Regions from separate parts of the Virgibacillus kimchii genome, predicted to be linked through region 2. Evidence: riboswitches for the same ligand, from Rfam matches in the RefSeq annotation. Region 2 holds a riboswitch; each other region holds the start of a gene.

Region 1 (11,009 bases), 1.5 Mb from region 2:
TTACACAACATATTATTGATTGTGACATTTATTGTTATAGTCATTCATAAACATTTGGCTAATTTCTCGCGTATAATATACCATGCTTTCAATTTGCAGAGAAATAATCCACCACTGATTAGTTGTTTCCTCCAACCGGAACAACTGCTCCATCATAGTTTTCCAAAATAAAATTCTGGATTTCCTCTGATTGCAATACTTCCACCAGCTTATTCAAAGTCTCATCCTCCAAGTCCTCAGCACGCACACCAATCACATTCACATATGGAGAATCTTCCCCTTCAATAAACAATGCGTCCTCAAGCGGATTAAGGTCGGCATCAATCGCATAGTTAGTATTGATGGCTACCAGCGCATCTTCTTCGGCAAAATATTGCTCAGGCAGTAATGCAGGATCTACATCCGGTGAAAAAGTCAGATTATGCGGATTGTCTTCAATATCATCCAGAGAAAGTTCCTCAGGATCAGTGCCTTCCGGAAGTGTAATCAGACCTTCTGACTCAAATAATGCCAAAATACGACCGTGGTCTGCTACAGAATTACTAATAATTACCTCTGCCCCGTCTGGAATCTCATCCACACTTGCTATTCCCTGGGAATAAACACCCATCGGCTCAACATGAATGCCATCAATATAATCCAATTCATACCCTGTATCACTAACCGTCTGTTCTAAATAGGGGATATGCTGAAAATAGTTTGCATCCAGTTCTCCACTTGCCAAGTCATCATTTGGAAAGACATAATCCTGATACTCTTCAATATTTAATGTAATACCTTCTTCTTCAAGCAGGGGTTGCGCTTCTTCAAGGATTTCTGCATGTGGTGTACTGGAGGCGCCTATGGTAATTTCCACAGGTTCTGTTTCTTCAGTTGCCTCATCTTCGGTTGTATCCGCATCATCAGCTGCGCCATTTTCCGTGGTGTCATTCTCGGAATCTCCTCCACAGGCAGCCAGGAATAATATTAATAGAACAGATAAAAATACTAGTATTTTTTTCATAAGTCATTCTTCTCCTTTGATGTGTTTTTTATGATAAATAGGATTCACCTAATTATTCATTATTCAACATACTATAAAACTTGTAAGCTTTGGATAATTTGGCAAAGGTATTTAGCCACGTCCAGCTCCAATGCCCAGCGATAGCGGGTCTTTACGGTGGGGCGAGGAACGACTGTACCGCAGTCCCAGACTTCCTTCACCTCCGTCCGATTGGTCAACATCGACTCCTTTCGTTGTCGTGTTTCCTTTATCTCCTGCGGCTCAGTCCACTCTATACGTCGCTAAACGGGCATTTCCACCTTTAGTCTCTAACGTTTATCCAGTTTTTTCGTAATGAAATCACCGATAAACTGGAACAGAAACACGATGATTACGATCAAAATGGTAGAAACAAGCACGATGTCCCAGTCCCTGCGCTGGAAGCCAAAGTAATAAGCATAGTTTCCAAGTCCTCCTGCTCCGATGGCACCGGCCATAGCAGTATAGCCGATTAAGGCAATGGCTGTCACCGTTAAGCCTGAAACAAGTGCAGGCATGGATTCGGGGAGCAGCACTTTAAATATAATGGTGGAAGTTTTTGCCCCCATGGATTTTGCTGCCTCAATGACACCTTTATCCACTTCCTTTAAAGCAATTTCCACGAGTCTCCCATAAAACGGTGCCGACCCGATGATCAATGCCGGCAAAGCAGCAGTGGGCCCGCGAAGGGTTCCTACCAGTAAATTAGTAAATGGAAATAATAACAAAATCAAAATAATAAATGGAATTGCCCGAAATACGTTTACAATAGTAGCTGTAATCATATTTAAATACTTGTTTTGCCAAATTCCGCCTTTATTTGTCATATATAACAGTAAACCAAGCATAATCCCGAGAACGAGCGTACCTGCCAGTGCAACAATGGTCATATAAAGTGTTTCATAAGTTGCTTCAATCAAGTCCTGGGCATCCAGATTGGAAAAGAAATTATCCATCATATCCGACATCCTCCATTTCCACAGAGGTATCTTCCTGAATAAAACGGGCAGCCTTATTTATTTCTTCTTCATTTCCTTCCAGCTGTACAATTAAAGTTCCATATGCGCCAGCCTGGGTTTGCGTAATTTTCCCCTGCAAAATATTAATTTCAATATCAAATTGCTTGGCCAGTTGGCTGATCAAGGCCTGATTGGTTGTTTCACCGACAAAATGGAGACGGACGACTTTGCCTGTTTCATATGTTTGAAGCAGGTAGTCCATGCTCTCATCCTCATCATTTGTCCCCATGACCTGTTCCACAAATTTCTTTGTCACCAATTGCTTTGGCTTGGAGAAAACATCGAGCACATCACCCTGCTCGACAATTTTTCCATTTTCCATCACCGCCACCCGGTTACAGATTTTACGAATAACATGCATTTCATGGGTAATCAATATAATCGTTAAATCAAGCTTCTCATTAATATCCACGAGCAGATCCAGAATGGAATTGGTCGTTTCCGGATCAAGTGCAGAAGTCGCCTCATCACACAGCAATACTTTTGGGTCATTTGCCAAAGCTCTGGCTATGCCGACCCGCTGCTTTTGCCCGCCGCTCAGTTGGGAAGGATATGCTTCTTCCCTGCCGGAAAGACCAACCAAATTGATAAGGTTTTGTACTTTTTCTTTGCGCTCTGCTTTGGAAATCCCGGCTATTTCCAGCGGAAAAGCAATATTATCCTCCACTGTCCGGGACCAAAGCAGATTGAAATGTTGAAAAATCATGCCAATATCCTGTCTGGCAAGGCATAACTCTTTACTGTTTAATGCAGTGATTTCCTTTTCGCCCATGACTACCCGTCCGCCGGTAGGCTCCTCCAGACGGTTAAGCAAGCGGACAAACGTACTTTTTCCCGCCCCGCTGTAGCCAATGACACCAAAGATTTCACCTTCATGAATCGAAAGGGTCAAATCATCTACAGCCGTTATTTTTTTCTTATTTGAAGCAAATACTTTACTCAACCCTTCGATGGATATCACAGTAATCCCCCTAACTTATCTCGGCCAAAAAATCAAAAACGCCTTTCTGCCGGAGAACAGAAAGACGCAATAATCGGTCTTTACGTTCTCTCATCTGTCAAAGCGATTGCTTTGCAGGAATTGGCACCTTTCAAATTCAGGATTTGAAGGTTGCCGCGGGTTCACAGGGCCAGCCCCTCCACCGCTCAGGATAAGAGATGAACATTTTATTTCGGATGATAAATAGTATAATAGCACTATTCCTTATAAGTGTCAATCAGTAGTTGTTGTCGTAAAAATAAATAAATTTGTACATCCAATCCCAGTAATTATTGCACAGGATTTTATATTAGGTTACGCTAAACAATATTTAATCTTCTTCGCTCTTTAGTATGGGAATCGAAGTTAGAATAGGAGATTTTATTTGGAGAAGCGGGCATGATAACATCGAATGCGTGAGCCAACATTCCTTAATGCTTGGCGGCTTGGCTCATAATTCATGCCCGCAGAGGCTCCATGTCAAATCGACTTTGATTCTACTTTCTGACTGTACTCTCAACACTAAATAGCGGAGAGCCATATTTAATCTTTAAAAATATTTGCAATATCCACCTTGAAACCTTCAAGAAATTTAGAGGTGATTTCTCCAGTATTTGTTTTTATGTCATGCTGCTCATACATTTTGTCATCATTAAGCGTGTATACAGTTATGGTACCCAGCATCGGATTAACAATCCAATACTCTTCTACACCATAGTTCATATAGATATTTAATTTTGTAATCAAATCATGTGATTGATTGGACTTGCTGAGAATTTCCACAATCAGATTTGGCACCCCGACATATCTGGCATCCGTAAAACCAGCCTTGTCACAAATTATACTAATGTCGGGAATGACAACTTTGGAATCTTCTATTTCTTCGCTTTTTAATTCAATGTCATATGGCGCATGAAATAATTCACATGACTTACCTTCAAGAAAAACGCCAAACTTGGCTTCCAGTTTTCTGGTTATACGTTGATGTTTGGTAGAAGGAGATGGCGACATGTAAATAAACCCATCAATATATTCCAATAAAGCATCAGAGTTTTCCCGTATTTGAAAGTATTCTTCAATGGAAACTGAATCACTTCGGTATTGATTCATTTTATTTCCCTCACTTTTTATCTGCTGATTTTATTTTACCACGATTTGTAACCGTCTACAGCAGAAATTAAAAAAAGGTATAGGGATTTTTTAGACAATACCTGCTAATTCTTCGCAAACATCTCCGGTCTGTACTCATATAAATACGTATAAATATTGGGGATTGAATAAAAGGTATACACTTTTTCTTGTATCTTGCCGTCTCTTTTGATAAGCAGGCAAGGCACGCTTTCTATCTTTTTTTCCTGCATGAATTCCGGGTAAAAAGAGGCGTTCATTTCATGAAAAACATCCTCCTGATGGACAGATTCAATTTTTTCCAGCATGGATCTGGCTAGATTGCATGTACCGCAAAAAGGGGTATAAATATATAATAAATAATCATTCTGTTCCAGTTCCTCTAATGTTGCTTGTTTCAAAAAAATCACCTTTGCTTTTAAGTTTCTAGTATTCCCTGTCAATCAGAAAAAAAGGATCCACTTTTATGTGTTTACCTAAAAGTGCTGCTGCCAAAACATGCCCGGGCGTTGTTGCAACTTCCCGGTATTCACTGCTCACATAAATATGCTCCGCATGCGGAAGTTCCCGTGCCAGCTGTTTGCGGAGCTCTATACCCGGCTCGTCTTCATCTGTCAAAATATAGACTTCTTTATGATCCAGTTCATATTCATCCAAAAGTTCATCAAACTTTTCCACCCCAAGTGTACCGTTCGTACAAATAATCGTAAGATCCTCGGCAATTACTTTATCGAGCTCCCTTTTATCTGTCAACCCTTCCACAATAATGATTTTTTCCGACTCATTCATCATGCTGACATAGCACTCCTACTAAATAAGTAATAAAAACAAGGCTGACATGTAAACGCCAGCCAGGTAGTTACCGATGAATTAACTATTCACTTATTTCTGCTTCATAGCCTTCCGCTGACAGCAAATCATCCAATTCAGACTCTTGGGATAGTTCCACAACAACCATCCAGGCATTTTCATATGGTGACTCGTTCACAAATTCCGGGCTATCCTCCAGCTCTTCATTGACTTCCACAACAGTGCCGCTGACAGGTGCGTATAATTCGGATACTGTTTTTACCGATTCTACACTTCCAAACGGTTCGTTCAGTTCCAGCTCGTCTCCAACTTCGGGAAGTTCCACAAATACTACGTCACCAAGCTCATCCTGGGCAAAATCCGTAATCCCGATCCGAACTTTGTCTCCTTCTTTTTTTATCCACTCATGTTCTTTTGAGTACAATAGATCTTTCGGTGTGTCCATGTCAATCCCTCCAATAAATAATCATACTTCAACTATACTAATTAATCAGCCGTTTATCCAGTTCTTTTTCTAAAGCCATGTTTCTTCAAATGTTTCCTCTTTAAAACCAATAGTTACCTTTTCCCCATCCGTAACAATTGGCCGCTTAATCAGCATACCGTCCGATGCCAATATTTCCGCCATTTCTTCCATGCTTGCATCTTTTATTTTATCCTTTATGTTTAATTCCCGGTATTTTTTGCCGCTCGTATTAAAAAACTTCTTGGCAGGCAGACCACTTTTTGCCATAAAGTCTTCAAGATCACTTTGAGACGGCGGGTTCTCCACAATATGTATGCTATCGTATGCTATGTCATTTTCATCCAGCCATTTTTTTGCTTTCCTGCATGTACCGCATTTGGGATACCAGTAAAATTTAAGTGCCATAATCGACCCTCCTTTGTCTCATCCACGTTTATTATACCAAATATATAGAGGCATATTCTACAAATTCAACTGTTCATCATGCGTTTTGCATAATACTGGAATAAATAGAAAAGGACCCTCGCCTGAAAAGGACAAGGATCCTGTGTAATCTCTTCTATTAAACTACATACTTCTCTTCTTCAATAATCTTCGCAGCAATCTCACGCTTCTTCGCAATCACATTTGTTGGTGTATGACGTGTCAACTTGCGCAGGGAAGAAAGCATCATTCTTAGTGAGTCTCCTTCTTCTACAGCGATAAGGATTTCTTTCGCATCTGCTTCAATCCGATTAAATGCTTCCTGTGCATATACTTGTGTATATAGTAACTTCTGTTTATTCTTGTCTTCGCCGGATTTGCCGATCGCTTTTTCCGTGCGCAGAATGGCTGCTTCCATGTTGTATACTTCTGCCACCATATCTGCCAGGTTAGCCAGGATTTCCTGTTCGTTTTCAATTTTCTTCATATATTTCTGTGCTGCCAGCCCTGCACCGAGAAGAACAATTTTCTTCGCGTTAGTGAGTAAATGTTTTTCCTGTTCCAACGCTTCTGTTCCTACTTCTTCTGGCATCATCATCATGATTTCTTCCTGGAGGCTTTGTGCTTTTTCGAATAAAGGAAGTTCACCTTTCATTGCTTTTTTCAGCAGTGTGCCGGGAACAAGCAGACGGTTAATTTCGTTTGTTCCTTCAAAGATCCGGTTGATACGGGAATCACGGTACATACGCTCCACTTCATATTCCTGCATAAATCCGTACCCACCATGCATTTGAACTGCTTCGTCCGCTACATAGTCGAGCAGCTCTGTCGCCATATATTTATTCATGGAACATTCGATTTGATACTCAGCAATCGCTCTTGCTACTTCGCGTCCATCTTTTAATTGTTCATCTGTCAAGGCCCCCATACGCTGCTCGAACAAACCTACGGTGCGGTATACCGAGCTCTCGTTGGCATACGTTTCCGCTGCCATCGTTCCCAGCTTTTCCTGTGTTAATGGGAAGCTGGAGATTGGCGTATCAAACTGTTTACGCTCATTGACATATTTGGTAGCTAATTCAATTCCCTGTTTGGCACCGCCAACACCACCAATAGCAAGTTTATAGCGACCTACATTCAGGATATTAAATGCAATAATATGGCCGCGGCCTTTTTCACCAAGCAGATTCTCTACAGGTACTTCTGCATCTTCAAGCACCAGGGTACGGGTGGAAGAACTTTTAATTCCCATCTTCTTTTCTTCCGGTCCAGTGGAAACACCCGGGAACTCACGCTCGACAATAAATGCAGAGAAATGCTCACCATCAATTTTTGCATACACAATAAACACGTCTGCAAACGCAGAGTTCGTAATCCATTGTTTTTCCCCGTTTAAAATATAATGGGTACCTGCTTCATTCAGTTTGGCTGTTGCTTTAGCCCCAAGGGCATCGGAGCCTGAACTTGGCTCTGTCAGCGCATAGGCTGCCAGTAGTTCACCTGTTGCCAGCTTTGGCAAGTATTTTTCTTTCTGCTCGTCGTTACCAAAGAATACGATAGGCAGGGAACCGATGCCAACATGTGCCCCGTGGGTGACGGAAAAACCGCCTGCACGGGAAAATTTTTCGGTGATTAAGGAAGAACTGATTTTATCAAGACCCAGTCCGCCATATTCTTCAGGTACATCTGCCCCTAGCAGCCCCAGTTCTCCGGCTTTCTTTAATAGATCAACAGAATGCTCAAATTCATGATTTTCCAGATTGTCCACTTTGGGTAAAACTTCCCCGGCAACAAAATCTTCTGTTGTTTTGGCAATCATATGATGTTCTTCTGAAAAATCCTCCGGTGTAATTACATCTTCTCCGGTTAAGTCCTCAACAAGGAACCCTCCGCCTTTGAATAATTTATCTTTTGTTTCACTCATGTTTATCTTTCCTTTCCATTGGGAGTAATTTTTAAAATTACTATTCTTTCAAGCTAATAATTTCATAGGTTTACAGCAGTTCGAAAACGCCGGCAGCACCCATTCCTCCGCCGATACACATCGTAACAACACCAAACTGCTCATTGCGTCGTTTCATTTCATTGATCAGAGTCAATGTCAATTTTGTCCCTGTCATACCAAGCGGGTGGCCAAGTGCAATAGCTCCGCCATTAACATTTACTTTGGTCGTATCAAGGTCCAATGCTTCAATAACTCGGACAGATTGGGAAGCAAATGCTTCGTTAAGCTCGAACAAACCAACGTCCGATAAATCCAGACCGGCAATCTTCAATGCTTTTGGTATAGCTTCAACAGGGCCCACACCCATAATTTCCGGTTCTACTCCAGCTACTGCAAAAGAACGGAATTTCACAAGTGGTGTTAATCCTTCGCCCTCTGCTTTTTCCCGGTCCATGACCAATACTGTACCTGCTCCGTCACTCATTTGTGAAGAGTTTCCTGCAGTGACTGACCCTTGTGCATGGAAGGCAGGTCGCAGTTTTGCCAGGATTTCCGGTGTGGTATCTGCACGTACCCCTTCGTCCATCTCAAACAGGGATGTTTTTTCTTGCATCTTGTTCTTCTCACCAATAACACGCTGGGTTACTTCCACAGGTACAATCTCATCCTTAAATTTGCCTTCTTCCATCGCTTTCGCCGCACGCTGATGACTTTGCGCCGCAAATCTGTCCTGATCTTCCCTTGATATATTGAAGCGGTTTGCCACTTCTTCCGCTGTATGCCCCATTCCCATATAGTACCCGGGGGCATCCTGAACCAGCGTTGGATTTGGTTTAATTACATGACCGCCCATCGGGATGAGGCTCATCGATTCTGCTCCCCCGGCGATGATCGTATCACTGGCTCCGACCATAATCCGCTCGGCTGCATAAGCAATACTTTGCAAGCCTGATGAACAATAACGATTAATCGTAATTCCCGGCACGTCATTTCTTAGTCCGGCAAGACCGGCAATATTGCGTGCCATATTCATTCCCTGTTCCGCTTCCGGCATGGCACAGCCGATAATAACATCATCAATATTTCCATCATAATTGTCAGCACGTTTTAGTGTTTCTTTAATCGTCAATGCGGCCAAATCATCCGGACGTGTGTCTGCAAGTGATCCTTTATTCGCTTTGCCTACAGGGGTTCTTGCTCCTGCAACAATTACTGCTTCCTTCACATTTCTTCCCCCTCTTCTATTAATTGCGTAATGGTTTTCCTTTTAATAACATGTGCTGCATTCTTTGCTGTGTAAGTGGTTCTCCGATTAAGCTTAAGAACGCTTCTCTTTCCAAATCAAGCATTACCTGTTCGTCAATAACGGTCCCCTCTTTTATACGACCGCCTGATAATACATATGCCAACTTTTCGGCTATTTTCACATCATGATCTGACGCGTATCCGCTGAATTGAAGTGATTTTGCTCCAAGCAGCATGGCTGCATAGCCCGCATCTCCAACAACAGGGATTTTTTCCCTTTGCGGTGCCTGGTATCCGGCTTTTGCCAGTGCCAATACTTTTTCCTTCGCGTCATGAAGCAGATGATCCGGATTTTTACTGATGGCGTCATTTGCGTCCAGGAAGCCATTTTCACGGGCTTCTTCCGCTGACGTGGATACTTTCGCCATGGCTACTTTTTCAAATACATCATTCGCAACTTTGGATAAATCAAAATCAATTCCCTGCGGCAGATTGCGGAGTTCTTTCAGATAGAGTTCTTTTGTTCCGCCACCGCCCGGGATTAATCCAACACCAAATTCAACGAGTCCCATATAGGTTTCCGGTGAAGCCTGAATTGCCGCTGCCGGCAGGGAAACTTCCGCACCGCCGCCAAGCGTCATATTAAATGGCGCAGCAACTACAGGTTTATTGGAATATTTAATGTTTGTTCCCATGTCCTGGAACTGACGGACAACCATATCCAGTTCAAAGAAATTTTCATCCTGTGCTTCCATTAACATTAATGCCAGGTTGGCACCTACAGTAAAATTTTTCCCCTGGTTTCCTATGACTAGTCCTTCATAATTTTTATCCACTTCTTCTATGGCATAATTGATTATTTGCATCGTATCCAGGCCGAGCGCATTACTCTTGGAATGGAACTCCACAGCAGCTACCCCGTCTCCAAGATCAATCATGCTGGCTCCGGCATTCTTTTTAATGACGCCTTTTGTATCTTTTAAGCGTTTCAGATTGATTTCTTTCGGATTGAACTGTTGCTGCTTATATTCACCCTGGTCGTAATAATACACATTTCCGTTTTCCTGTTTATAGAAGGATTCATTGCCTGCTTCCAGCATGTTCAGCACCCACTCGGGTACCGTTTCTCCTTCTTTCTGCATACGCTCCACTGATTTTTTCAAGCCAATGGCATCCCAGGATTCAAACGGTCCCATCTCCCAACCGAATCCCCATTTCATTGCCTGGTCAATGGAGAGTATGTCATCGGCTATTTCCCCTGTTAACTCAGCGGAATAAATCAGTGCCGGCTTGATGACAGACCAGACAAGATCTCCGGCTCTATCACCTTTTGCGGATACAAGTGTTTTCAATTTGCGTTTTGATCCTTTTTCCTGCTTGGCTGCTTCAGTTGCACTGGTTTTCAGTTTTTTGCGGTCTTCATATTCCAAGGATTCCGGATTCAATTCATAAATGACACTGCCGTCTTTTCCTTTTTTCTTCAGGAAAAACCCTTGCCCGCTTTTGGCGCCGAGCCAGCCTTTCTCATTCATTGTCTTCATGAATTCCGGTACATCAAACACTTCTTTTTCGTCGCCTTCCACCTGATCATACACATTTTTTGCAACATGGAGGAAGGTATCCAAACCAACTACATCCAGTGTCCGGAATGTAGCACTCTTTGGACGGCCGATCATCGGGCCGGTTACAGAATCAACCTCGCCTACACTGTAATTTCCTTTCAGCATTTCCCTTACTGTAACGAGAAGGCCATAAGTCCCAATGCGGTTTGCGATAAAGTTCGGTGTGTCTTTCGCTTCAACGACCCCTTTGCCTAATGTATCTTCTGCAAAGGTTTTCATAAATTTCAAGACTTCCGGATCCGTGTCTTTTGTCGGGATCACTTCAAGCAATTTCAGATAGCGGGGCGGATTGAAAAAGTGTGTACCGAGAAAATGCTTGCGGAAATCCTCGGATCGCCCTTCAGCCATTGC
Region 2 (11,009 bases):
CACTGCAGCAATGGGATTTCTGACAGAACCCATGCCGCCAAATACAACATAATCCCCTTTCTTCACTCCGCTATTTACCGCCTCTTCCAGGGTTGTTAACTTCTCCTTCTTTTTCAGTGATTTATGCTTTTTTCTGAACTCCCTCATGTGATCAGGATGCTCCCATCCGTAAAGCCTTGATATATCTGTATCTTTCACGATTGTTTCCGTCATCTTTCTTCCTCCCTATCTTTTATCTACTGCTTTTGCTGTACGGTCACCAATAAACTGAATTAGCTGTACAAGGATGACCAATATAATAACCGTGGCGATCATGACTTCATTTTGAAAGCGGTAGTAGCCAAATCGGATGGCAAGGTCACCAATCCCTCCTCCGCCAACAATTCCCGCCATCGCAGAATAGCTTAATAAACTGATGACTGTGACGGTTAAACCGGCAATCATCCCCGATTTTGCTTCAGGTAAAAGGACATCTTTTATAATCAGCCACGGGGAAGCACCGCATGATTCCGCAGCTTCAATTACTCCTTTATCAATCTCTCTCAGTGAATTTTCCACCAGTCGTGCATAAAATGGCACCGCAGCAAAGCTTAGTGAGACACTGGCGGCAGTTGGGCCCATCGTTGTACCAAGAATCAGTTTGGTTAACGGAATAAGCACAACAAGCAAAATAATAAAAGGGATTGACCGGATGATGTTAATAATTGTGCCTGCAACCTGCTGCATAAATCGGTTTTCCCAGAACATCCCTTCACTTGTAACAAATAAAGCAATCCCCAGTGGAACACCAATGATAATCGCAAAGAATACAGCAATCCCCATCATCCATGACGTATCCAAAAATGCCTGCCCGAATTCATTTACCATATCAAGCGACATCGGCAAGCACCTCCAACTGATTCGTCCGCTTTGTAATATATGCAATAGTGCTGTCTATTTCCTTTTGATCCCCTACGATTTCAATAATGAGGGTGCCTAACGGACGATCTTGAATATACGTAATTTGACCATGCAAAATATTTATGTCAACTTGAAACTTGGCCAACGTTTCGGAAATAATTCCTTCTTCGGCAGATTTTCCTCTGAAGATAATTTGTACAATTGATCCCTTTCTCCCCTCAAGCAGCCGGTCAGGGAGTGACAAGGCATGGACCGTTTGCACGAATTCCTTCGTCAAAGGACTTTTCGGACCGGAAAACAGGTCATACACCTCTCCGGCCTCTACCACTTTTCCATTTTCCATGACAGCAATCCGATGACAGATCTGCTGCACGACCGACATCTCATGGGTAATCAGCACAATCGTAATTCCGAGCTTCTCATTGATATCTTTTAACAGTTTTAAAATGGATTTCGTTGTTGTTGGATCCAGTGCAGATGTTGCCTCATCACAGAGCAATACTTTCGGGTCATTGGCCAACGCCCTCGCTATGCCAACCCGCTGTTTTTGGCCGCCGGACAACTGGGCAGGGTAATGATCCGCTCTTTCACTGAGACCGACCATTTCAAGCAGCTCCGGTACACGCTGATTAATTTCCTGCTTGCTTTTTCCGGCTGCCTTCAAGGAAAATGCGACATTATCATACACCTTTTTTGAACTGATCAAATGAAAATGCTGAAAGATCATCCCGGTTTTCTGCCTTTCTTTTCTTACCTCCTTATCCGAAAGGCTGGTCATATCCTTTTGATCGATTAGGATTTTTCCCTCTGTCGGCCTTTCCAATAAATTCAGACACCGCAGCAATGTACTCTTGCCGGCTCCACTGTATCCGATGATGCCAAAAATCTCTCCTTTATGAATCGTTAAATTAACTGCTTCCAATGCTGTCACATTATCATATTGCTTTGTTACATTAACGATTTTTATCATTCAGTGCTCTCCTCCACTTCCACTTGATATGGCGGTTTCACATATCCTTGCAAGTGCTCATTGGTATATTTCAGAAATTTCTCGGATTCATAAGCTTTTCTTAATGCCTCCACAAAATCTTCATTCTCATCTTCCTTACGTACGGTTAAATAGATCAGAAAATCCTCTGAAGTCTTCTCTACATCCACCGCTTCTTCCAATTTCAAGCCTGAAGCAAGTGCAAAATTGCCATTTACAAATGCAAAATCAGTATCACCCAAAGACCTTGGTGTTTGTGCCGGATCGATTGGCTCCACCTGCAGGTCTAAATGATTTTCTTCAATATCATTTTCAGAAGCTGTAATCGGATCCGCTTCCTCATGAATCGAAATCCAGCCGTAATCCTCCAGCATATGAAGAGATCTTGCCAGGTTCACCGGGTCATTCGGCAATGTCACCTTCATTCCTGCTTCCACATCCTCAAGCGAAGTATGTCTTTCTGAATATAAGGCAATTGGTGCTGTCGGCACTGCAAAAGGGACAACTAAATCCATTCCATGGTCTGCATTGAAGTTGTTCAAATAATTACGGTTCTGGTATAGATTGGCATCAATTTCCCCCTCATTCAGCGCATTATTCGGTTGAATATAGTCGTTAAATTCCACGACATCAATGGAATAACCTTCCTCCTCAAGAATGGGGATAATTCCTTCCTGCAGTTGATCACTGTAAGGGCCTGCTGTTGCCCCTATTGTTATTTCCTTGCCTTCCTCACTTGCAGAAGTCGAACCACATGCAGCCAAAGCGACACCTGTTATGAATAGCAATAGGCAAATGAATGTTTTTCTCATCTAATAAACCTCCTGGTCAGCTTCAATTTTTGTTATTGGTTATGCCTGATTTTTCCTGGGACAGATATACTGGGCCGAACAATTTTTTGCATCTATTAAGCTATTAAAAAAACCTCTCACATCACTAAAAAGCTGCATAGCAATTCAGTGATACAAGAGGCCTCCAGTTGTCCGGTCAGCTTCTGTTTATTTAATTGGAAAACCGCTGTTTTTCAATCCGGTTAATTTGTACAATTTTCCCTTCATGAATCGTAATATTGATCTCTCCAAACCGTAAATCTTTCAGCGCATTTGTAATTATTTCATATTTCTCTTTTTCTTCTGTACCCTTCTTCACCTTCTGACTCACATCCTCACCCTTTCTTAAGCAGTATTCCAATTACAAGCAGCACTTTGATGAATGAGCATGTATTTCCGCGCAGCCTCGCCTCCCTTGAACAATTATACAGAGGGCTCAGTACTCACTTGAGGAAGTACCACATGAAAAAAGACCCCTTAATATATAAGAGGTCGAAGCATTACAGCATATGTAAGCAAAAACCTCTTATATCTCAGATAATATAAATCTGTTGGATTTGGCACCGTTTGAAATTAAAATCAATGGTTGCCGAGGTTTCACAGGGCCAATTCCCTCCACCTCTCTGTATAAGAGTTTTGAAATATTTAAATTTAATATGATGCTGTTTATTCTATCGGTTTCATTTTTAGTTGTCAACTGGGGATTTGCATTTTATTTTTTCCTGTACACTAATAATCCCGCTTTCATTGCTGTTAAAACTTCCACCCAGAACGAACTAAAAAAAATAAATAATACCCAAATAACATGCAAACTATTTTTAGCGAAGGAACCCGACTCTATTTTCATTCTTCAACCGGATGCTTTGCCTCATAAAGAAACTGATCCAGTTCCGCTTCATACATCTCCGACTGTTCTTCCGTCCAATTCAGCATTACCTTCATTTCTTCCATTACCGCGGCTTTCTCCTGGTTGACCCAGTCAACATCGAAAAATAATGCACCGGTGCGGCGGATGAAAAAGTCTGTTGGTTTGCAGGCTCCTTCGTATTCCACGCTGTAATGCAGCATGGCATAAGTCAGCGGCTGCAAACGGCTGTTTTTCACCTTTCCTTGTTTATATAACTCATAAAGCATGGGTGCATTCGAACCATAAAATTCTGCTATAAACCTGGCATCCTCTTCCGCAACGCCCGCTTCCACACCCTCTTTTACCTTTTCTTTCACGAAACCGGGAAAACCATCCGAACCGCCGACTTCCCCGCCGGATATCGGCAACGTTTTGGTGCCGGAACTGCTGAGCTGCTCCTTTCCTGTTTCCATTCTTTTCGTCACCGCATTTACCACACTCTCCGCCATCTTTCTATACCCTGTTAATTTTCCACCGGCAATGGAGATAAGGCCTGTGTCGGAAATAAAAATCTCGTCCTTACGGGAAATTTCAGAAGGGGACTTCCCTTCTTCATGGATTAACGGACGCAAACCGGCCCAGCTTGACTCTACGTCAGAGTCAGTAAGGTTTAACCCGGGAAACATAAAATCAATGGATTTTAAAATATAATTACGATCATTTTCCGTCATCGCTGGACTGGCAATATTTTTATCATATTCCGTGTCTGTTGTTCCGACATATGTTTTGCCATCCCGTGGTATGGCAAACATCATTCTCCCGTCCGGCGTATCAAAATAGACAGCCTGCGTCAGCGGAAAACGCGCCTGATCGAAAACCAGATGGACACCTTTGGTTAATTGAAGGGTCTTTCCCTTTTTCGATTGATCCAGTTCCCGGATGGTGTCCACCCACGGGCCTGCAGCATTAACAATATGATTGGCCTTTACCTCGTGTATTTTACCAGATAACTGGTCCTCCATTTCCACCCCGGATACGGTGCCATTTTCATATACGAGGTCCGTTACTTTTGCATAGTTTAATGCAAGTGTCCCATGTTCGACCGCTTTTTTAAGCACTTCAATCGTCAGCCGGGCATCATCCGTCCTGTACTCCACATAATAACCGGCTCCCAGAAGTTCCTTATCTTTTAAAAGAGGCTCCAATTGCAATGCCTCATCACGACTGAGCATTTTCCTCCTTTCCGACCGTTTTACTCCTGCAAGGAAATCATACACCCGTAATCCCACATTTGTCATAAAAGGACTGAAGGTACCACTTTTATAAAAGGGAAGCATCATCCATTCCGGCGTGGTCACGTGCGGGCCATTTTCGTATACGATGGCACGTTCCTTTCCAACCTCTGCTACCATTTTGACCTCAAACTGCTTCAAATAACGCAGGCCTCCATGTACCAGTTTCGTAGAGCGGCTGGAGGTGCCGGCAGCAAAATCCTGCATTTCAAGAAGTGCCACTTTTAATCCGCGGACACTCGCATCCAGTGCTATTCCTGCCCCGGTAATCCCCCCTCCGATAATGATGACATCCAAATCGCTTAATTCCATCCTGTTTAACGTATTGCTTCGATTTCTGCTCGATAGATACAATGCATTCATCCTTTCTTCAATATGAAAAAATACAGTGCCGGCTCTTGCCAACTCTCTTTCTGCAAGTAATTTTGAACCAGCGGAAGCTTTTGTTAAAAATAGTTTTTATGATTATGCAACAAAAAAAGAACACAAGTATACCTTCCCCGACGAAAGATAGACATTGTGTTCTCCTAAAATCTCCACAAAGATAATTAACTTTTCATTTTATTTTACGCTACATTGTCGTATTTGTCCATAATTATCAGCCAATTTTCATCATACATCATACTTACTCTGTGAACTTGTATAAAATCTCTTCCCGGTCCGCAGCGTAAATTCTTACGCCTGTAAAAAGGTACCTTCCTTCTTCCTCATTCATACGATACTTACAGAATGAAAGGAGAGAAGGCGATGCTGCCCACAAGTGAATTTTTACAAGCAATGATTCCCCTCTATCTCATGGCACTCATTGGATTTGCAGGCAGAAGAATGGAAATTCTCCCTTTGCATGCAAACCAGGTCATCACCCAGCTGATGCTGTACATCACTTTACCGGCACTGATTTTATATTCATTGAACACCACGTTGTCCTCCGGAATCCTCACCGATTTTGCCTGGCTCGTTACGATGTCCGTCTTTATAATTAGCGTATCTGTTTTGGCCGGCATATTGCTAAGGAGAAAGGCTGCGCTATCTATCAGCCGGAAAAACGTATACGAAAGTTTAATTGTTTTTGGAAACCAGGGTTTTATTGGTTTTGCCATCAGCTATATATTAATGGCAGAACAAGGGATTATGTACTTAACACTGTTTAATATTTGCTACTTAATATTAATTTGGACGTATGGGATTTTCCTTTTTACGAGAGATGATCCGAGCATAAACTGGAAAGCTTTGTTTCTCAACCCCGGTATTCTGGCTACCCTCGTTGGACTGGGCATGTTATTTCTCCCTTTTCAATGGCCGGCGACTCTATTAAGCACATTTGAAGACGTGGGAAAAATGACAATACCGCTATCCATGATACTTATCGGCAGTCTTCTTGCAGAAATCCGCTGGCATTACTTACGGCAATACAGTAAAAATATTTACATTTGGATTGCAGCAGGATGTAAATTGCTCCTGCTTCCATCATTTTTGCTTGTTTTCTTCTTTCTGCCTGTTCCATTTCCTTTAATAGTAATTGCCGTGTTGACTGCAGCCATGCCAAGCGCTCCCACTATTTCTGTCTATGCCAAGAAATACGGCGGTGATGCTTCTTTTGCTTCATTTGGGGTATTGCTTACCACCCTGCTTTGTGTGCTGACGATCCCACTGCTTTACAACCTGCTCCAGTGGATGCATTCCATTTTTTACTAACCATCGTGTATGGATTTCCAATAATTGTTCATACTATGGAAAAAAAGGTAAAAGGAGCGAGTATGATGCTGCATTTGGACACAGATATGGAAGGAAAGCAAATGACTTTTGGCTATGCTTTAAAAGAACTGAAAAAGTTTGGTTTTCATATCGGCGGAAACTGGGAGTATGACAGTGGATTATTTGATGGTGTCATGCATAAGGAAGATGGGGAAACCTATTATATTCGAATGCCTTTTCAAGTGATTGAAGGGGAGCTCGATAGAAGAGATGCATTGATTGAATTTGAAAAACCCTTTGTCATCAAACATGTCGTAAACCAAGGCCTGGACACGGATGAACATTCCCTGCTCACCGCAGCCGGTGGTTTGAACCAATTCCAAAAACCGCTGGATAAAGACGGCTATATTCCAGACAAAAGCAAATGGCAGGAATTTGGCGAGGAAGCCATTGGAGATATATTGAATAAATTACGAGATTGAAACTTTTGCAAAGCCAAAGTTCTGCAAAAGCGCAGCATATATTATCTGTTTCACAGGAGCTGGCACGCCTCTTTGTGCAACGGGAGAATCTTATAGCATCTCTGAAGGGGCAGGACGGCTTGTAAAAACACCGTCCTGCTAATTTAATATTAATGGGTGGGTTCAACACGGTGTAGTATGACTAACAAATATGTACGAAATCAGCTACAGCAAAAAGCAGCTCAAAGTCTGCTAACTTCCAAAATCAATGCTGGTTCCAACGCCTTCTTCCACTGCTCTTTGATAAACATTCCATGCGGAAACAAGATCTTGAAATGCTAAACCTACAGAACCAAAAATTGTTACTTCCTCCTGATTGGTACGACCCGATTGACGGCCAGCAAGTACTTCTCCAAGTTCAGATATATTTACATCTCTTTTGGTCAAACCAGCCCCTCCAATGGCACCCATCTTCTCTGAAAGATGAACATCATCACAAATAAAAACAGAACTTCCGATAAGCTCTGCACTAACCTCACATTTCCCAGGCTGATCAGCTCCCAGTGTGGTAAGGTGTGTCCCTGGCTGTATCATTTCCGGAAAAAGAAACGGTTCTTTGGACCAAGTTGCTGAAATAATAATCTCTGCCTTTTGAGTAATTTCCTCTAAATTATCAGAAGCAAGCACATTTACATTTAATTTTTTGCTCATCTTATCGGCAAAATCATGGGCTTTTTCCGGGATTAGATCAAAAGCGTATGCCTTGGAGATATTGCGAAAATATGTTAATGATCTTAACTGTAATTCGCCCTGGACGCCACACCCAATGACCGCAACCTTATCAGCTTTGGGCCTGGATAATACGTGTGTACCCAGTGCTCCGCAAAGACCGGTTCGAACAGATGTTAAATAAGAGGAATCCATAATTGCAAGCAAGTCACCGTTATGTACATCATGAAGATGGATAACTCCTTTTATAGCGGGCGATTGATTTTGAAACTTGGCATGAACTTTTACCGTATATGCGGGTATTTCCTTTACCAAACCGGGAAAAAGTATCATAGAACTTGAATTATCACTTGGGAGAGGTGAATGTGCGCGTTGTCCCACAATGTCTCTCATGCTGGAATACGTTTCAAATCCAGTTTTTAATTCTGTAATGAGTGCTTGTGGCGAAAGCAGACTTTTAATTTCCTTATGTGTTAACAGTAATGTCATTTGTCCTTCCTCCCTTGCACGTCCTCTGCTCGCTACTTTTAAGCAATTGGACGTGACATTAATCAAGGATATCCGTACAGCAGGTTTTTCGCCAAAGAGAATTACCTTTTGCATGAGCAAACTGATAATTTATATTTATCTGCTGTAAAAAATCCGAGATCTACATAGACAGGTTATCTTGCATACTACGAATAATTCCATAACTCCTTGCGAGATGTTGTTGTTGCCACTGCGCCATGGTCCAGCGCAAGTCTAATATCATCCGGGGACCTGATTAATCCGCCGGCTATGACTGGTGTTTCTGTCTGCTCGGCAATTTCCTGAATGACAGAAGGAATAATACCGGGTAATACTTCAATATAATCCGGCTTTGTTTTATCGACGAGTTCAATATTTTTCTTAATTGCAGAACTGTCAATGGCAAACATGCGCTGAATGGCCACCAGGCCACTTTTCTTTGCCATGGAAATGATATTTCCCCGAGTGGAAATAACACCATCCACTTTCATATGATGCACAAGAAATTCCATCCCATACTGATCCACCTGCAGTCCATTAATTAAATCCAGATGGACAATAATCTGCTTGTTAAATTTCTTTGCATATTTTACCAGATTCGGCAATTGTGCTATTCTTGTTTCCAGTAAAATAATGATCCGATGATCGGTTTTTAATAATTTCTCAAAGTCTTTTATTTTTCTGACTGCAGGGATTACCCCTTCTAAACGCTCCACACAAAGTCCCCCCAAGGTTATTTCACTTCCAGATTAAATCCTCACCAGCTTCATTAAACATTAAGTGAATGATCGGCCTCCATCAATTCTGTTTCGAATCGTCATCTCTGTTTTGATAGTTCGCCAGTACCTTTTCCAATCGATCCGGGTAGTCTGTGAAAATACCTGTCACTCCCCAGCTGATCAATCGCTCCATGTCCTGTTTCTCATTTACAGTATATGGGTGGATGAGCAGGCCTTCCCCTCGGACTTTCTCCACCAACTCTTTCGTCAGGGCAGCATGATTTACTCCGACACCCACCGCATAACTTTTTATTTCATCCAATCCCCGTTCTGATAATCCGGCTTCCGTATCCTGGTAATTCAACAATTTGATTAACGGAATGGACGACTCCTGTTCCTTCACTTCAAGCAAGCTCGATTTATCAAATGATTGAATAATCACTTGGCCTTCGGGAATATCCTTGCCGATAAGCCCGTGCCGGTGAAGTACTTCCAGCAATTCTTCCACCATGCCGGGATAAAGGTCAGGCGATTTGGTTTCAATATAGTAATTGGCGTCATGGCCAAAGGTTTCCATTATCTCTTCCAATGTTGGAATCTCTATTTGATTAAATACGGGTTGAGCAAGATCCGGGTTTTCCTCGTTAAACCAGCTTCCCACATCCAGTGCTTTTATTTCGTCAATGACCATTTTTTTCACAGCGCCTTCTCTGTCCGATGTACGGGATATATCTTCATCATGCAAGGCAACCAAGGTTCCGTCTTCTGTCATCTGCAAATCGATTTCAATATAATCCGCATTCATATCCTCCCCCATTTGGTAGGATACCAGGGTATGCTCCGGTGCATGTCCGGAAGCACCACGGTGGGCGATGTTGAGAAAACGGCTTTCGGACAGCAGAGAACCGCTTCGGTCCAATGCCAATTTTGGTCCTTGATCATTCTCCTGCAGCATTCTCCCACCCGTGGTCATTTCGTCATGATCTCCACAGCCGGCCAGGAAAATAAAGATCAGGAGGAATATAGTAATCTTCATCTCTATCACCTGTTTTTATTATATCAGACCCAACACTGTTCGTGATATATTCATCGTGTGCTGATAAACCTGCAATAATTGATTTGTCATATCCAGATAAACTGCACTTATATTCGGATTGTACTCCTGTTTGTTTATTAAACTGTTAAAATGCTCAAATTTCATGTCATTCTCAAACTGATTTACATAAGATTGAAATTGAATATTTTCCCTTGCCACCGTCATGTCCTCATCTTTGAAAGCTGACAGCGAGTTGGAATATGCCTTTTCTATATAATGTAAAAGCTTCTTAATCTGGGCTATATCTTTTTCTCCCAGCTCGATATTTTTCTTGTTTACTTTCTCTGCCGCACCGATATAACGAAGAACCGCATCTCCAATATGCTCTATATCATTTAATATATGCAGGAGCTTTACCTCTTCATTGGATTGATGGTTTGTAAGATTATTCTGCCCCAGCTTCAATAAATATTGTTGAATGGTAATGTAGGAAGCATCAATTATTTTTTCGATTTTAATGAGTTCTTTTGCCTCATGTTTCCCAGCTGTGAATTCCGTTAACTGTTCAATCATATTTGTTTGAACCAGTGTTGCCAACCTAACGATTTCACGTTTACTGTGGATCATGGCTTCTTCCGGAACATCAAGAATTCTTTCATTTAGTTTAACACGAAATAACGGTTCTTCCTTCTTTTCGGGAAAAAAACGTTCAAATCCTCCGGCAACTAATGGCAGTAATGGCAGGAAAATCAGTGCATTTACCACATTGAACAACGTATGAAAATGAGCCACCTGCCTTCCCGGTTCTCCAGGTAATAACCCGATTAAATTCATCATAAATGACAGGAACATAAAGAACAGCAAAGCTCCCGATAATTTAAACAGGAAGGAAAAGAATGCGAGTTTTTTTCCCTCCAGATTCAATGCAAGACTGGAGACGATAACCGGTAGCGTGGACCCCACATTCGCACCTAATATGAGCGGGATAATGGCTTCCACACCAAG
Region 3 (11,009 bases), 310 kb from region 2:
GAAGAGCCATTCTAGTTTGGGTTGAACCAGGTAGTAAAATCTTTTCATCATACGAAGCGCTCACTGCGCCTACAGAAACAGAAACTGGTAATGACACATATACCTATTACGACACTGTCGAAGGACAAGAAACTGCATATGGAGAAGTGATTGATGAAATTGGATTATTTGATTCAGGAAGTCTAAGAAACAACAATGATTATTTATTGATAATGGCCCAAGGTACAAATGTTGATCCAATTACACAAGGGTTTAATTACACTATAGTATACCAATAATAAAACGTTAACTCGTCCTTTTCAGAAGCCAGAGGCCGAACTGGAAGAAAATCTGTAAAAAGGGAATACTAACCTAAGCCCTTCAACATTAATTTTTTTGGGGGGCTTAAATTTATTTTATATTGTATCTCAATCTTCTTAAGCCGTTTATTGATCTGATAATGAAATATTATACCCTTCTTACCTTTTAATCAACCGTATGTAAGACTTATGGCAAAAGTCAGGACAGACATACAAGGGAGGAAACTTATGAGCAAGAAAACCTTTCTTTTCACCACTGGATTTATTATTGTTATTGTTGCTGTAATAATGACAAATTTTTTATCAGAAGAAAATGAAATGATTGTAAAACAAGAGGATGTGGAACTTAATATACTAAACATTGAGCAGCTGGATGATAATAACTATTACATAACTGCCGAAATAATAAATCATAGTTCTTTGGCTTTAGAAGAAAATCATATTTTTATAAATGAAGCTTATAATTTTTCAGATGATCACAATCAATCCACCTCCTCGTCAACTAATGAAATTAGCTCTTCCGCGACCGAACATGCAAATGAACAGAAAGAAACCAACGTTGCGATTGAGATTGATGAACAAGACGGTACTTTTAATCAGGTACTAGCGAATAACTCTGTACAAATAGGAATAAATTTTGAGTTTTTAGAGGATGATTATGAGGCAATACTATTGATTTTCCGTAGCGATGCAATTCGAAATAGTAATAACGTCGTTCAAACATACTTTACAACTTTAATTGAAGCGGTTTCAATTAATGAAATAAACTAAAAGGATTAACAAACTTATAGAATTCGGTCCACCATAAATTGTTGTATTTTTTCAAGTATTGGATGTTAATATTTAAGAGGGATAATATGATCTGGTTAAAATTCGGAATAATTATATTAATTATGGCTATCATTATCACTATAGTTAAACGTTTATTAAGAAAAACGCTCAAAATAGAGAAAGTAAGAAGAAAGCCTTTTTCATATAATCATATAAACGAGTTGTATAAAAGTTGATTGGGGTTAAGGATTATCACTATGATTATCCTTTTATTTTTCCTTGGGTATGTAATAAATAATCCTAATATTTCAATTTACCTAATTGTTATTGTAGTAGTCCTTTTAAGCGTTTGTGATTACATCGTAAGAGCATTTTTTGAATGGAAATACGCAGAAGAACCAAAACAATTCATTTTAACAATAACTGAAATGCTTTTGGTCGTAATTGCTACTGTAATCGTTGTTAATTATAACTTGCTTGGTCTTACATTATAATTTAATCTTTTGAGGTGTCTTGGCTATCTGGAGAGAAGCAGAACAGGCTTAATCTACTATCGGGCAAATACTTGAATAAAGTTTATTGTTATTGAAAGGGGGAAATATAAAATGAGACTAATCCTTGGGACAATGTTAGGATTTTACATCTTAAATTTTTGGATTTTCCCTATAATAAATCAGGTTATCTTCCCTTGGGGAGGGGTTGCCGAAACCCACCTACAACCTATTTATTCGGGAATGATATTACTCGCTGGGCTAATTGTTGCTTGTACAAAAATTTTATTAGAGAAAATAAAAGATTATTGAGCGGAGTAACAAGCATGAAACTTAAATTTAGACCACTTATTAATGTAGTTTCATTTATAGTTATTTTCCTGATTTTATTCCGTATAGTCAACTACATAGCGGATCTATTTTTTTATGATAGAGCCCTCTCCTTCTTTATAGGTTTAATTTCACTTATATTAGCGTTTGTAATTTCATTTATTCTTAGCAGAATCGTAACTGATTGGCTGGAAGACTTGGCTAAAAGAGATTAGTTGATCAGACTTTTATGTAACATCCGCTGTCGAGCCTCGTTATATTTCTTCAAATTTATTCGGAAAGAGTACATCGAAAAAAAAACCTTTCAAAATAACCCTTGACAAACCCGCAACTTTAATCCTATAATAATCGTAATCTAAAAAATTAAATCTCTTATCAAGAGCGGTGGAGGGAATAGGCCCTGTGAAGCCCGGCAACCTGAAGGCAAGTAATACTTGCTTTTTACGGTGCTAAATCCTACAGATCAAGTCCGATCTGGAAGATAAGAGGAGGACCGGTTACATAACACCCTCTTCTTAGGAAGAGGGTTTTTATATTTAACTCGTCTTCCTCCAGATAACTTTAATTAAAAACAAACAACTCAAGGAGGAATTTTTCATGTCTCAATTTCATTACCAAAAACCAGAAACAGTATTACTTCACGGTGGCCAGGAAGTGGATCCTACTACAGGTTCCCGGGCGGTGCCAATCTATCAAACGACATCCTATGTTTTCCGTGATACGGAGCATGCACAGAATTTATTTGGACTTGCAGAACCGGGTAATATTTACAGCCGGATCATGAATCCTACCGTCGGCGCTTTTGAAGAGCGGGTGGCTCAACTGGAGGATGGGGTTGCTGCGGTAGCTACAGCTTCCGGAATGGCTGCGATCACCTATGCCATTTTAAATGTGGCTAAAAGCGGCGATGAAATCATTGCCGACAGTAATCTGTACGGCGGAACGTATAACCTTTTCGTTCATACATTACCGCGCTATGGCGTAAATGTAAAGCTCGTCGACGGCACAGATGTTAACGCCATTGAAGCAGCCATCACCGATAAAACAAAAGCAATTTTCGGGGAAATCATTACAAACCCAAGCCTGTACATTTTTGATGTGGAAAAGGTGGCGGAAGTTGCCCATAAACACGGTATCCCTTTAATCATTGACAACACATTTGCCCCACTTTCCAAACCAATTCACTGGGGTGCGGATATCATCGTTCATTCCGCAACAAAATGGATTGGCGGACATGGTACGTCCATTGGAGGTGTAGTAGTTGATGGCGGCCGTTTTGCCTGGGACAATGGAAAATTCCCCGGATTCACCGAGCCGGATGAAAGCTATAACGGACTTCGTTTTGTCGATGTAGGTCCAGCAGCCTTTGCCACCAAATTACGGGTACAGCTGCTCAGGGATACTGGTGCATCATTAAGCCCGCAAAATGCATTTCAATTTTTACAAGGGCTGGAGACACTGCATTTACGTATTGAGCGTCACAATGAAAATGCACTGGAAACAGCGAAATATCTAAAGAAACACCCCGCTGTTGCATGGGTGAATTATCCCGGCCTGAAAGAGCATCCATCCCATGAACTGGCGAAAAAATATTTACGTGGCGGTTTTGGCTCCATTATCACGTTTGGCATTAAAGGCGGCAGAGAAGCAGGAAGAAAATTAATTGACAATATTGAGCTATGGTCGCATGTAGCCAATGTGGGTGATGCGAAATCGCTGATTATCCACCCTGCTTCCACAACGCATCAGCAGTTAAATGAGGACCAGCTGGCTTCAAGCGGGGTAACAGAGGAACTTGTACGGCTCTCTGTCGGCCTGGAATCAATACAGGACGTTCTCTATACACTGGATCAGGGAATTGCCAAGGCAACCGGTGAAGAAGCGGTATTCGAGGTATCAGAGGAAGCAGCTTCCAACTGGTTATTCTCCTCTCCATTTGACCGCAGTGAAGGCGCACCAAGGCAAAAAGTGATTGCCGTGGCAGAAGCTGACAAGGCCGGAGAAACAGCAACCAAACTGGAAGCATTTGGCTTCAAGCTGGTATCCATCGGGGAATCGGAAGAAGTTTCCGGCATTGAAGAAGTGGACCAGGTAGATGCTGTATGGGTCAATGGCGCAAAGCTGCCGGCAGGTACGATAGAACAGTTTATTAATAAGCAGGGCAAAGTTCTTTTAGTGGAACAGCCTGAAGGACATGAGGAAACCATCGACCATGCACGCGCAGCGGGGATTACAGTAATCACCGGGAAAAATCCGCTTGATGAAGTAAATCGCCTGCGTGGCGGACAGTCATCGACCGTGGTTGCCGGGAATTAGAATGTTAATACGGAAGGCATACACCAGTGTAGATTGGTGTATGCCTTCTTTATTGTTACTATGAATGATTGATATAATTAACACAGGTTTTTCACAAGAAAGGCTATTTATCTATCGTTATCCTTCCATTATTTGTCCGCAATTTTATTTCGTGTTCCCCGTTTCCAATCACTGTATCCCAATCTGTGTTTCCAAAGACCGTGATCCTTCCGTTATCCGTCCGGGCATCAATAACCGCATTTGTTGGTTCCTTTTCCGTCTTTACCGTGATTTTGCCATTATCTGTTTCCATGTTAATATCACGATCCAAATCATCAGCTGTAAGTGAAATAGCCCCATTATTGGATTTGCCTGTGACATCCCCTTCCACATGGTTCAATTCAATTTTACCGTTGGACGTTCTTACATCGGCAGCCACCGCCATAACCCTGTCTAATACAACACTTCCATTATCCGTTTTTGCCTGTATTTCATTAATTGACAGATCCTCAGCCTGAAAAGCGCCGTTATCCATCTCGGCAGTGAGAGATTCATACCTTTTATCCGGCAAGTATATATTCAGTTCCGGTGAACCTGAAAAGGGATTAATGCGGAAAAATTTCCTTTTCTCTTTAATCTGGATCATTAAAGTACCCTCATTTGTTTCGATCGAAAAACTGGGTTCCTCCCCTTCTGTAACTATGCCTTCCAGATTAAGTCTGACTTGTTTCGTATCTGCCGGAAAAATATTTACGCTTCCATTGTCGATGTGAATATCGATTCTCTCTATATTTTCCCCATCCACTTCTCTTTCCGCTGCCAACGTCATTTCATCACTGAGGTTGAAAGTAAAAATAGCTCCGATGACGCCAACAGCGATTAACAATAATGCCAAAAGGGTCATTTTTTTTACATTACGCATGCTTCATCCCTCCTTTTACAAGTTTTGCATTAAAACGCAAATAACGTAAAAACCATTTGGAAAACAGCTGTGTCACATACAACATCCCGAGCAAGAGAAGCAACCCTGCACCTAAAAGCGCAGTGGAAGTAAACAGATCAAACCATAAAAATAATTCCGGTGAAATAATGGCTTGGATGAGTACAAGCGGCAGGGAAATGATAAATGCGAAAGCGGTAATCCATCCGGCAAAAACAATGCCAACCAGTGCAATGAATGGACCGAGTACAAAAACCAAATTGAAAAAACCCAACCCTACCGTTGCCCAGACTGCCCGAAATATATTTCCCACGGAGGAAGACTCCTCCACCTGGTCGAGATAATAAGCAGCCTTCATTTCCTTGGCAATGTGTTGGGGTGAACCCAGTGACTTTGATATTTCTTTCTCTGTTTTCCCCGCTTCTCTTCCAAGGGAAAAATGCTCTTGAAAATCCGCCAAAATATCTTCCTGTTCTGTTTCAGGCAACTTTTGCAATCCTGCTCTCAACTTCTCTGTAAATTGCTTTTCATTCATTCGGTTCACTCTCCTTGATCACTTCATTTACTCCAGCGGAAAACCTTATCCATTCTTCACGCAGTTGGGTTAAGTAATCCCTTCCTTTTTGTGTAAGACGATAATATTTTCTTGATGGTCCTTCTTTCGACTCCTGAAGATAGGTAGTGAAGTATTCCTCCTTTGCCAACCTTCTTAGCAATGGGTACACCGAGCCTTCCGATATGGCAATTCGCTCGGAGATTTTTTGCACAAGCTCATAGCCGTACCGGTCTTTCTGCCCCAACAATGCCAACACACACAGTTCCAGAACACCCTTTTTAAATTGTATGTTCATGTTCCGTACTCCTTCTTTTTTTACTACTATACATTATATAGTACTGTATTAATTATTATACACAAACTACTATATAAAGCAAGGTACTGAGCAATATTAATTTAAAAATTTTGAATTGAGGGGTCTGACCCCTTCCATGTTTACACTTCAATACTTTTGGAAAAATTATAAATAGTACGGTGCAAAATGTTGATTTACATACCTTAACTCAACGGACATCCCATCCTCTTGATGTTTGACGGAATTTTCCGAATTGTGGGGTCTGACCCCTTTAAAAAATCCTTTCTAAAATTGGTTATACGTGAGACAATAATGGGTATGAGCATATACTATTAACAAACATCCAGGTGTGATTGTGTTGAAAAAGAAATTGTATTTGATTGCTGTTATTGTCTTTGTATTAGCTGCTGCAGCATTATTATATTATATAAGTCAGCCCTCCGTGGATTTTGAAAATGTAAGCCTCGAAGTAGAAGAGGAAGATTCCGTCCCTGAAGATGAGGAAAATCATCAGATGGAAACGTTGGAGGATGAGCAGGAGGAAGAAGAGGAGCAGGAAGAAGATATACAATCTCAGTTACCGCGCCCTTTGTCAGAGGCTGTACATGCAGCCGTTGATTTCTTTTCCGGGAGAACCTTGCACATCTTGGCCCTTGGTGATTCTCTTACACAAGGAGTGGGAGACAGTCGTGGTCAGGGAGGCTATGTAGGTCTGCTGGAACGATCCATTAATGCGGAAGAAGAACTTGCCTATTTTGAGAACTTAGGCAGGCGAGGTACCCGCAGCGACCAGCTGCTGCAAAGGCTGGAAGAACCGGAAACAGAAGAGGCAATAACGGATGCGGATATTATTCTTGTTACAATAGGAGCAAATGACGTCATGCGGGTGCTCAGGGAAAATATTACGGATTTGGATATACAGGATTTCCTGCATGAAAATGGTCTTTATGAAGATAGGCTTTATAATATCTTTTCACAAATAGAGGACATTAACAGTAGAGCGGAAATTTATTTGATTGGTATTTTCAATCCATTTGACAGGTACTTTCAGGAAATTCCCGAGTTGAATAAAATTGTAGATGAATGGAATAAATCCGGCGAAACTGTTGCAGAAGATTTTGATGCAATAACGTTTATTCCTATCGAGGATTTATTTGATGATCATGATGATGATTTGTTTGCAGAAGATAATTTTCATCCGAATGATGAGGGCTACCGGAGAATTGCCCAACGTGTCCTTGACTATTTAACAGATGAAGAAGGATGATAGACATGCCGAACAGGGCAGATAAAAGAATGAATAAATATAAGTGGAAGCGGTCTTTTTTTATCCTGCTTGGCTTTAATATATTGGTACTTCTCATTGTGATTGGGCTGATTTTTTGGCCTGTGTCCGAAACGGATTATTCCACATTCCAAACTGACATAACGGAGGAAAGTTCAGAGTTTGTCGTCAGAACAACAAAGGAAAATTTAAATGAACTGGTGAACGCCTATATAGATCAATTATTAATAGGAAGTGACCATCGCTACCGGGTTGAACTTGATGAGGATGTTCATTTAATCGGGGAGCTGCCCGTGTTTTCCTCCACGGTCCCTTTATCCGTCCATTTTGAACCGATTGTACAGGACAATGGTGACTTGGTCCTTCAGCAGCGTTCCATTTCCGTTGGTCTCCTGGAATTGCCAAACCAGCGCATTATGGACTATATGGAACGCTATTTGCCGATGCCGGAATGGGTGAGTATAAATCCCGCAGAGGAAGAGATCTACGTTGCTGTAACCGACATGGATATTCGCAGTAACTTTGTCGTTGGTGTGGAAAATATTGATCTGGAAGGGAACAACCTGGCTTTTAAAATCAATGTGCCTTACCGGACCCTGGGGATCGATCTCAATGGATTTGAAACCGGACAATAAATGCCGATATCGAGTAGGTGACTAACCATTAATTGGTTAGTCGACCTCTCACACCACCGTACGTACGGACCCGTATACGGCGGTTCAACCTTTTAAGTATCGTGACTCATAGAGTTGAGACATGTCTTTAAGTCCCCATTTTGTGAGTCTTTCTTTTGTTATGGCACGATGGATGATGTCATTCTTCGATGCTCTCCAATATCCTTTACGGGTATTAGATAGTTTCATCGCATCATCATGGCTTATCCCATATTTGCGGAGCATCTTATATTTCGTGCGTACACGCTTCCATCGTTTCCAAATTAATTGTCTTAATCGATGATTTAGCCATTGTTGTAAATCTTTGATGAATGTCTTCATATTTGATATACCATAGTAATTAATCCAACCTGTTGTAGTTTGATTTATTTTTGTGATTATTTCCCCGAAAGTTCCTGGTCGTTTCCGACTGGTTAGCTTCCTTAACTTATCTTTGAACCTTTGTTTTGCCGACCTGCTAGGCCGGCTACCTACTTTCCCATTAGATTCTGTATGTTGAATCCGAGGAAAGTAGCCGATGTTGCTCCACAAACTTTGCTTTTCTTTTGGTTAATAGTTAGCCCTAAGTCTTTTTCCAAGAATTTAGTGATACTTTCCATGACCCTTTCGCCGGCACGCTTGCTTTTAACATAAATAACGAAATCATCCGCATATCTTATAAAATGGTGGCCCCGTTTTTCCAGTTCTCTGTCCAACATATTAAGGTAGACATTTGCTAAAAGCGGGGACAACGGGCCGCCTTGTGGGGCACCTTTTGTTGTTTCAATATAAACATCTTTATCAAGGATGCCGGAACGCAAAAATTTCCATATAAGTTTGAGGACTACTTTATCTGGAATAAAGTATTCAAGATAAGCCCTTATCCTTTGGTGATGGATGGTGTCAAAGTAGCTTTTCAAATCGCAATCTACAACGGTTCGGTAACCCTCTTCATAATATACTTGTGCTTTCTCAATGGCTTGATGTGCATTCCTTCCTTTACGGAATCCGTAACTGTTGTCTGAGAAATGTGGATCAATAATTGGGTCAATGACTTGAAGAATAGCTTGTTGTACTACTCTGTCCAGGACACTTGGTATACCCAAGTATCTTTTGGTACCATCAGATTTTGGAATGGCAACCCTTTTTACTGGTTGAGGTTGATAACTTCCATCCCTTAATTTCTGTTTAAGTGGTTGGTAATATTTAGTCATGTGACCTTTTAACTGATAGACTGTTATCCCATCTACACCCGGTGCTCCTTTATTTGAGAACACCTTTTCATATGCTTCCCGTAAGTTATTATCGGAAATTACTTGTTCGATTAAGTTGATACCATCTTGTTTCTCCATATCCATGCGACATCCCTGTGCTCTTCTATGTACCCTTCCGTTTCCAACGTATCTATCCATAGATAGTCATCTCTTCGGCAAGTGCCACGATGATTTTCTGCACTTAGGCGGCGATGTCTGCACCTCCTTGTTCCTCAAGATTTAAGGTTGTTCAGCCCTTCATTTCCATGGAAATTACTATGGCCTCTGCTGACTTCTCACGATTCATCGAGTTATCACTAACCCGATTGTTAATTAAATAACCCTCGTGAGACCTCCCCGGGTAAGAGCTATAACCTTCCTCCCATGTAACTGCTGCATCTACTTCCTGGAACTCGTGCAGTATCGGACTTTGTTACGTAGTGCCAACTCGTCCATTCCAGATAAGCCTTATATACAATTTCTGTTCGTCAGTTCGGGAGTTTGCTTCCAGCTTCCTTCAGATTCCGAATCGCTTCGGACACCCTTGCCTTCAGCTAACAGTTCCTACTGCCAAGCCTGTAGTGGACTTTCACCACCAAGTTATAGCCCATGCCGGGCGCACACCAAAAACAAGCTCAGCACCGGGCTGAGCTTGAACTATTCATTTATCCAAACACTTCTCACCTATACACATCCATCATCTTTTCTATCTTTTCTTTCACCGTGACGACCAGATGCTCCGGCTCCAATACTTTCGCTTTATGGCCCCAGGTTAAAATCCAGTTGATTAACCCATCCGATAATTTGGCTTTCGTGGACAGGACAAAATGATCTTCGTCCTCTGCTTTAATATCCACTTCCCGGCCAAACCTGTCCAACACGACATTCACTAGATCATTGTGAAAACGGATTTTAATCCGGATCTCTTCTCCGGCAAACATATGAAAGCTTTGATTCACATAATTTTTCAAATCAAAATTTTCCTTTTTGAACTTTTTATCGTAAATGCTTATATTCCGCATCCGATCCAGACGGTAATGCCTTACTTCGTCCGTTCGGCGGAAACGGCCGATTAAGTAATAATAATCATTCTGCCAAATTAATGCATAAGGATCCACAAAATAAATTTCTCCATCACGGTTAAACTCAAACTCCTTATCCACATTAAATTTCCCGTATTGGTAGGCAAGGACTTGCTGGTCGGAGATGGCGCGATGGACAAAATCAATATTCAGCTTTACCTGTTCATAGTCCATATTTGCCGACTGACTGAACACAACAGGCTCCGGCAATGTTTTAGCAATATGCCTGCTCGTTAATTGTTTCACCTTTTTTATCAGTTTTTTCTTTTCGTTTGTGGTCACAAATCGTGCAGACAAAATAGCATCTATAATCAAACGAAGCTGATATGTTTCAAACAGCCTGGACTGATGGCTGTACAAGATCTTTCCGTACTTCCCTTCATTCTGCATAATTTCAAAGTCAATTTGATCCAGCACTTCCAGGTCTCTTTTAATGGTCCGGTGATCCAATGGCTTGTCCGGAATAAATTGGCGGAGTTTTTCCGCTATCTCATTTATTCCCAGTTCATGTTGTTCATCGGTCTCTTCAAATAATAATTCGCGTAATTTTAATAATCGATAATTGCTTCCTTTTTCCATGTGCAGCTCTCCTTGTGTTAAATTGGACAGTGTGCGTTTATGTATGTTTTATGTAAATAATGGAGGCTGGAGGCAAATAATAACATCCAGCCCTATAATAATACAGGGGATGGCGGACTATTTATGCTCGTATTAAATCAGCCATAGGCGTGATTACTATTATAATCGGTATGTTCGACC

What was found. A riboswitch is a leader RNA that binds a small molecule or an ion and turns the genes downstream of it on or off. The one in region 2 is predicted to bind S-adenosylmethionine.
Region 1: it holds a riboswitch for S-adenosylmethionine, as region 2 does, so the genes downstream of both, ACZ42C_RS00875 (methionine ABC transporter ATP-binding protein) here and ACZ42C_RS13730 (DUF2292 domain-containing protein) in region 2, are expected to answer to the same signal.
Region 3: it holds a riboswitch for S-adenosylmethionine, as region 2 does, so the genes downstream of both, ACZ42C_RS12300 (PLP-dependent aspartate aminotransferase family protein) here and ACZ42C_RS13730 (DUF2292 domain-containing protein) in region 2, are expected to answer to the same signal.

Annotation. Positions count from the first base shown of each region.
Region 1 covers NZ_AP043951.1:128,531-139,539, reverse strand. Annotated here, with positions in the region: gene ACZ42C_RS00885 (MetQ/NlpA family ABC transporter substrate-binding protein) at 119-1,003, opposite strand; gene ACZ42C_RS00880 (methionine ABC transporter permease) at 1,312-1,980, opposite strand; gene ACZ42C_RS00875 (methionine ABC transporter ATP-binding protein) at 1,970-3,001, opposite strand; SAM riboswitch class I at 3,089-3,198, opposite strand; gene ACZ42C_RS00870 (Uma2 family endonuclease) at 3,563-4,129, opposite strand; gene ACZ42C_RS00865 (thioredoxin family protein) at 4,234-4,548, opposite strand; gene ACZ42C_RS00860 (toprim domain-containing protein) at 4,574-4,939, opposite strand; gene gcvH (glycine cleavage system protein GcvH) at 5,022-5,402, opposite strand; gene ACZ42C_RS00850 (arsenate reductase family protein) at 5,472-5,828, opposite strand; gene ACZ42C_RS00845 (acyl-CoA dehydrogenase family protein) at 5,986-7,770, opposite strand; gene ACZ42C_RS00840 (acetyl-CoA C-acetyltransferase) at 7,841-9,016, opposite strand; gene ACZ42C_RS00835 (3-hydroxyacyl-CoA dehydrogenase/enoyl-CoA hydratase family protein) at 9,036-11,009, opposite strand, start outside.
Region 2 covers NZ_AP043951.1:2,858,574-2,869,582, forward strand. Annotated here, with positions in the region: gene ACZ42C_RS13710 (CoA transferase subunit A) at 1-213, opposite strand, end outside; gene ACZ42C_RS13715 (methionine ABC transporter permease) at 226-879, opposite strand; gene ACZ42C_RS13720 (methionine ABC transporter ATP-binding protein) at 869-1,870, opposite strand; gene ACZ42C_RS13725 (MetQ/NlpA family ABC transporter substrate-binding protein) at 1,867-2,700, opposite strand; gene ACZ42C_RS13730 (DUF2292 domain-containing protein) at 2,891-3,037, opposite strand; SAM riboswitch class I at 3,242-3,352, opposite strand; gene ACZ42C_RS13735 (glycerol-3-phosphate dehydrogenase/oxidase) at 3,562-5,220, opposite strand; gene ACZ42C_RS13740 (AEC family transporter) at 5,605-6,552, shown strand; gene ACZ42C_RS13745 (YugN family protein) at 6,615-7,034, shown strand; gene ACZ42C_RS13750 (ornithine cyclodeaminase family protein) at 7,266-8,231, opposite strand; gene ACZ42C_RS13755 (glycerol-3-phosphate responsive antiterminator) at 8,417-8,965, opposite strand; gene ACZ42C_RS13760 (glycerophosphodiester phosphodiesterase) at 9,048-10,004, opposite strand; gene ACZ42C_RS13765 (Na/Pi cotransporter family protein) at 10,023-11,009, opposite strand, start outside.
Region 3 covers NZ_AP043951.1:2,550,527-2,561,535, forward strand. Annotated here, with positions in the region: gene ACZ42C_RS12280 (hypothetical protein) at 1-278, shown strand, start outside; gene ACZ42C_RS12285 (hypothetical protein) at 528-1,070, shown strand; gene ACZ42C_RS12290 (DUF4181 domain-containing protein) at 1,307-1,564, shown strand; gene ACZ42C_RS12295 (hypothetical protein) at 1,676-1,873, shown strand; SAM riboswitch class I at 2,261-2,379, shown strand; gene ACZ42C_RS12300 (PLP-dependent aspartate aminotransferase family protein) at 2,489-4,207, shown strand; gene ACZ42C_RS12305 (DUF4097 family beta strand repeat-containing protein) at 4,311-5,108, opposite strand; gene ACZ42C_RS12310 (HAAS signaling domain-containing protein) at 5,101-5,661, opposite strand; gene ACZ42C_RS12315 (PadR family transcriptional regulator) at 5,654-5,977, opposite strand; gene ACZ42C_RS12320 (SGNH/GDSL hydrolase family protein) at 6,333-7,244, shown strand; gene ACZ42C_RS12325 (YpmS family protein) at 7,250-7,897, shown strand; gene ACZ42C_RS12330 (group II intron maturase-specific domain-containing protein) at 7,982-8,467, opposite strand; gene ltrA (group II intron reverse transcriptase/maturase) at 8,407-9,273, opposite strand; gene ACZ42C_RS12340 (helix-turn-helix transcriptional regulator) at 9,849-10,829, opposite strand; gene ACZ42C_RS12345 (hypothetical protein) at 10,967-11,009, opposite strand, start outside.